2 regions of the Paraglaciecola sp. QJM3NY_14 genome follow, and region 2 is predicted to be linked to the other one. Evidence: predicted binding sites of a transcription regulator. Region 2 holds the regulator's gene; the other holds the start of a gene.
What was found. Region 2 encodes sigma-54, which starts transcription at its own class of promoters, with help from an activator protein. Its sites were predicted from a motif close to GTTGGCACGNNNNTNGNNT; they were not measured.

Region 1: dkgB (2,5-didehydrogluconate reductase DkgB) is a predicted target of sigma-54. The motif match lies at 1,958-1,976, and genes of this name have one in related genera.

What each region holds. Positions count from the first base shown of each region.
Region 1 covers NZ_CM149664.1:4,901,127-4,904,311, forward strand. The annotation lists gene AC0VYA_RS20995 (BON domain-containing protein) at 133-699, opposite strand; gene dkgB (2,5-didehydrogluconate reductase DkgB) at 1,070-1,891, opposite strand; gene AC0VYA_RS21005 (DUF2254 domain-containing protein) at 2,114-3,185, opposite strand, start outside.
Region 2 covers NZ_CM149664.1:666,292-669,476, forward strand. The annotation lists gene lptA (lipopolysaccharide transport periplasmic protein LptA) at 1-263, shown strand, start outside; gene lptB (LPS export ABC transporter ATP-binding protein) at 263-988, shown strand; gene AC0VYA_RS02915 (RNA polymerase factor sigma-54) at 1,111-2,604, shown strand; gene hpf (ribosome hibernation promoting factor) at 2,630-2,917, shown strand; gene ptsN (PTS IIA-like nitrogen regulatory protein PtsN) at 2,933-3,185, shown strand, end outside.

The sequences.
Region 1 (3,185 bases), 890 kb from region 2:
TAAAAACTCTAAGCCGCTCAGTTTTTGATTCAAATATTAAGAAAGCTAATTAATATTTGTAGACCATCATAAACTCTAGGCAAAAAAACACCCGCCGAAGCGGGTGTTCTATTTAGCTTTGTAACACTAGTTCTATGCGTTGCCGCCTTGCTCTGTGGTTTTCAGCATATCAACAACGGTTTTTACGTCGTTGGTATTCTCAGCAATCTTGATCGCCAACTGGCGCTCTGCGTCTGTATCAACCGTGCCAGAAAGGGTCACTTCACCCATTTTTGATTCGACTTCAATTTCCAAGCCGCTCACTTCTGATTCAAACATTAAACGGGTTTTTACTACCGTTTCAATTTTCGCATCGTTAAGAGTCTGCATGACTTCGCCGTCTTGCTCTTCATCTAACTCTTGAATAACCGTCAACTGATTATCGACATCGGTTACACCATCAAGTGACATAACGAGCTCTGACGCTAGCGCTTTGTCGACTTCGCGGTCAACTTTACCTGTTAGGGTGACTTTGCCGTTTTTAACATCTGTATTGATGTCAAACGAGTCAAGGTTGCCATTAAGCATTAATGTGGTTTCGGCTTTACCGTCAATCCAAGCGTCGCCCGCTGTATCTTTCCAAGTATTCTCTGCATTCGCAGCTAGAGAGGCTGTACCAAGTGTGGCGGCTACTAATACTGAAATGATTGAATTTTTCATAAATATCTCCTTTTTAAGATTCGAAGTAATTAATGCTAATTCAATGCCAACCAATTAAATCGTTGATTTCAAATAACTTTACTCCATCTCAATCACATTTTCACACCATCACTCGTGAAATTTATTACCAGAGACTTGTAAATAATTCTTTAATAATACTGAGACTTTCTGACCAATTTCACTTGAGGGTTGAAGGTTGAAGGTTGAGTAAGCATTAAAACGTAAAATGGCCCTACTACACACATGAAAACGCCTCTAACTCAAAAGAGGCAGAGGCGTTTTTTATTTTTCGCTGAACGATTAATGATTTACAGGGGCTGGTACAAATCAACCTCAGGTTAAGACTTTCGTGAGCACGTAATAGGTATCTTTACCAGTCTGGTGCGAAATCAGGGTCAACAATACGTTCTTGAGGTTCAATGCCATCGATTTTTTCGATTTCTTCGGCAGTTAACATCATTTGCTTAGCCGTGAGATTGTCACGCATGTGGTTCACATTGGTGGATGAAGGGATCGCCACGATTTTCTTATGACTTAACCACGCTAATGCGACCGCGGATGGTGTTGTATCGTGGGCACTGGCGATGTCATTCAGTATGTCATTTTCCATCACTTTACCCACACCTAAGGGCATGTATGCGGTTACTTGAATGTTGTTGCGTTGGCAGTATGCCACCAGCTCTTTGTTTTGAAAGTTAGGATGTACCTCGATTTGATTGGTCAGAATATGATCTTTACCTAAAATCGACAGGGCTTCATCAAGCTGGCTTTGGGTGAAATTGGACACACCGATATGTCTCGTCAGACCGCGCTCTTTACACGCCTTTAGTTCCTTAAGATATTCTGCCATCGATACCTTGTTGTCCGGTGACGGCCAGTGAATGAGCAGTAAGTCAACATAATCGGTATTGAGCTGAGTCAGACTATTTTGCACGCTCGTTATAAATTTATCGGCACTGAGGTTATCAAACCACACTTTAGTCGTGACGAAGAGCTCACCTCTAGAGATTTTAGAGGCGGAAATAGCATCACCCACTTCAGCTTCATTTTCATAAGCTTGTGCGGTATCAATATGACGGTAACCCACATCAAGCGCGTTCTCTACCGCCAGTTTGGCATCATCCCCTTTAAGGCGGTATGTGCCGAATCCTGGAGTCGGTATTGTTGGCGTAGCGAATGTTGATGAATTCATAAATCAGTCCTTCTGTTGGAGCGCTGACTTTGAGCAAGACAACGCGGTGAACATGTGAACTAACCTATTCGAATACCATGCCAAAAAGTAACCAGTTGATATGTATAGAATAAACAAGAAGGGAAGTGAGATAGAGCAGATTAACGTGAAATATTTTCAACGCTGTTTGCAGCCGTTACTGACTGCCTGTCACTACGCTTTGCTGATCGTTGCAAGACTCTGTTAGCTGCTGTCACTGTCTAGGTGGCGCTTTATATCATCTAGGCGGCGCTTTATATCCAACCAGTCATGCTCAGCTAATTGTGAGCTACTCTGTATTTGTTCAATCATAGCGGCCTGTTGGCGAACGAACTGTTTATGCTCGGGGCTCCGGCTAAAACGCAAAATACTGCTTAAGCCTTCCAGTAAACGAATGGTGACTGCTAGGCTGTCTTTCGAATATTGGCGGATCTGATTAAACGCCGCTTCACCCAACCCAGTGAAAGCCACGGGCTTGCATTGAAGTCGAGTTATGCCTTGGTCGTCCTCGTAGATAGTTGGCGGAAAGGGTTTGTCGGTGAGTGTGCACAACACAGCGCTAAGCTTGTCTACCACGGTTACAGCTGAATACGGGTCGTTAATACCGGGTGATAAGGCGCGAACGGCAATCTCAACCAATTGACGGATTGCAAACTCCACGTCCTGTACTGGGGTGCGATGAGAGCCTAAACGCACCAATTCGGTAATCTTGCTAGGTTGGCAAGAAAGCGTAGCACCATTAAAATAAGCGATGGCGATCACAGAGCCTCGCATTACAAAGTCCCCTGGCATGTAATGTACGCTCAGCGCCATATCACTGTTTTCACTCAAGGCTCGTAGCTGGTCTATGTCCAAGGTTTGTACATATCCGCTGCTCGTCGATCGAATAGCTTGGCTATTAGGGTAAATCTGGTCGAAATCTGGTGCTGTATCGACACGCTGTTCTGCAATCGTATCAGCCTCGTCTGGCTCTTCAATTTTCGGGAATAAGCGTTCAATAATGTCGTTAAGTTCGCGATAGACGTTATCAATGACGTTATCTGCCTGAATTGCGCTAGCTACGTGATGAATGAAATAAATCAACACCCCTACTCCAACGATTGCGAGTAACACGGAGGTGAGAATGCTGATGCCAGGCACGAATTCTTGTTGCTCAAAAGACTTGGTGGCCTGAATAATCAGTAAACAATAAATAAACGTAGACAGGAAGAAGCCCAAAACGCATTGGGTACCCGTGTCCATCATAAAATTACGAATAAGCCGAGGGCCGAACTGT
Region 2 (3,185 bases):
AATATCGCAGAGATTTACGCACACTAACCTTAGAAGGCAATGCACAGCTGAAGCAGAACAATAGCAGTGTAAAGGGTGAGTCGATAGTGTTTAACATGGAACTTGAACAAATTGTCGCGCAAGGAGAGAGCGAGAGTGAAAATAGCGGCCGAGTCACGACTATTTTTCAACCAGCCAAGAAATCAGCGAGCAGTAAAAAGCAAACTGACGCGAAAAAGTCCAGTGATGCTGAAGTCAAACCAAAACAGGATGAAACTCCATAATGGCGACGTTAAAAGCCTCGCATTTGGCTAAATCCTATAAATCACGTCAAGTTGTGCGTGATGTCAGTCTAGAAGTGTCCACTGGCCAAATTGTCGGTTTACTTGGTCCAAACGGTGCAGGTAAAACAACCACGTTTTATATGATTGTCGGTTTGGTTCCCTTAGATAAGGGAGAAATCAGTATTGATCAGCAAGATCTTACCCTACAGCCCATGCACATGCGCGCTCGTTTAGGGATTGGTTACTTACCCCAAGAAGCCTCTATTTTTCGAAAACTGACAGTCCATCAAAACTTGATGGCTATCTTGCAGACACGCAAAGAGCTCAGTGCAGAACAAAGAGAACAGCAAGCGGATTCATTACTCGATGAGTTCAATATAAATCATATTCGTAACAGTGCTGGTATGAGTTTGTCTGGAGGTGAACGCCGCCGGGTAGAAATAGCGCGGGCACTGGCAGCCGATCCAGAATTTATTCTGCTCGATGAGCCGTTTGCCGGTGTTGATCCTATTTCAGTTAATGATATTAAAAAAATTATTCAACATTTACGTGACCGTGGTATTGGTGTTTTGATAACCGACCACAATGTAAGAGAGACACTCGATGTGTGTGAGAAAGCTTACATTGTTAGTCATGGTGAACTCATCGCTTCTGGCACGGCAGAAGAAGTATTAAGTGATCAACGTGTAAGAGATGTATACCTAGGCGAACAATTCAGGCTATAGTTAAGCTGAAAAAGCCGCTCATTTTATCGAGATTATACTCAGGCGCTTGGTGAGACATTTACAGTCAATCGAATCAACCACAGCATATTTTTTAGTTTGCAACGGACAGAATAAAGAAGTAAATGAAACCCTCTTTACAATTAAAATTTAGTCAATCACTCACTATGACGCCACAGTTACAGCAAGCTATTCGTTTGTTGCAATTGTCTACGTTAGATTTACAGCAAGAAATTCAAGAAGCCTTGGATTCCAACCCGCTGTTGGAAGTTGAAGAGCCTACGGATCAGGAATCCGGCGATAGTGCGTTAAATGACAATTCCCTCGACCCGTCTTCTAAAGATACCAATGAAATAGTTGATACTAGCAGTGACAACTTAGACTCAAGTGAAGCGTTCGAGAAAAACGAAATCCCAGAAGACTTACCTACGGATACCACTTGGGATGAGTACATCAGTGCTTCTTCCGCACCTGCCTCTAGCATATCCAGTGGTGCCGGCGGTGATGACGAACAAATCTTTCAAGGCGAAACCACAGATAACATTCAAGATCATTTGCTGTGGCAAATGCGTTTAACCCATTTTAGTGATACCGATGTCGCGATTGCGACAGCGATCATTGATTCTATCGATGAGTCTGGTTATTTAACCATGAGCGCTGAAGACGTTCTGGCCAGCATGGATGATGAAGAAATAGAGCTCGATGAAGTGGAATGCGTACTTAAGCGTATTCAAATGTTCGACCCAATTGGGTCTGGCTCTCGTACACCACAAGAATGCTTGCTAGTGCAATTGCGTCAGTTTGCTCCTGATACACCCTGGTTAGAAGAAGCGAAGACCTTGATTGGAGACTATGCCGACCTTTTGGCAAGCAAGGATTACCGTACTTTGATGCGTAAATCTCGCCTTAAAGAGGATGATTTGCGTGAGGTCATGCGTTTACTAAAAACGCTCAATCCGCGTCCAGGCAGCGCCTTGATCAAAGGTGAAGCAGAATACGTTATACCTGATGTGTCAGTGAGTAAGAAAAATGGCCGTTGGACAGTAGAGCTTAACCCAGACAGCCTACCCAAATTGAACGTTAATCAACAGTATGCTGCAATGAGTCGTAGCGCGAAAAACACCAGTGATAGTCAATTTATTCGCTCACACATGCAAGAAGCCAAATGGTTTATTAAAAGTGTTGAGAGCCGAAACGATACCTTATTGAAAGTGTCAAACTGTATAGTACAGCAGCAAATGGGCTTCTTTGAACATGGGCCTGAGATGATGAAGCCTATGGTACTAAATGACGTAGCCGAAATGGTGGATATGCATGAATCTACAATTTCTCGTGTTACCACCCAAAAATATATGCATACCCCTAGAGGTATATTTGAGCTGAAATATTTCTTCTCGAGCCATGTTGCAACTGAGACAGGCGGAGAGTGCTCGTCAACGGCGATACGCGCATTGATTAAAAAGCTGGTCGCAGCTGAAAAACCAAGCAAGCCGTTAAGTGACAGCAAGATTGCTCAATTGTTGGCCGATCAAGGCATCATGGTCGCTCGGCGAACAATAGCAAAGTACCGGGAATCTCTGATGATACCCCCGTCGAACCAACGAAAAAGCCTATTGTAGGCTGATTAAAGAAGGAAGAGGCGATATGCAAATTAATATTACTGGTCACCATGTGGATGTAACCGATTCACTAAAAGATTATGTCGATACTAAATTTACCAAGCTCGAGCGACACTTCGATCAGATCAACAATGTTCACGTCATTCTCAATGTAGAAAAGCTCAACCAAAAAGCGGAAGCGACAATACATTTGAATGGGGCAGATGTATTTGCCACCATGGAACACAACGACATGTATGCGGCAATAGATGGCCTAATCGATAAACTCGATCGGCAAGTTATCAAGCATAAAGAAAAAGCTAAACGCCATTAACCCATCAGGTAAATAATGGAAATATCAAATATTCTTCACCCTGACTGCGTCGTATGCGCAGTTCAGGGGTCTAGCAAAAAGCGCATTTTAGAGCTTATTAGTCAATTGGCATCTGAGCACCTTGTTGAAGTAGACCAAGCGACCATTTTATCCAGTTTAGCGGGGCGCGAGAAAATGGGGTGTACGGGCATTGGTGGTGGTATAGCACTGCCACATGGCCGTATAAAAGGGCTAGAGTCCGCCCTAGGCGTGCTTGTAACGTGCCAAC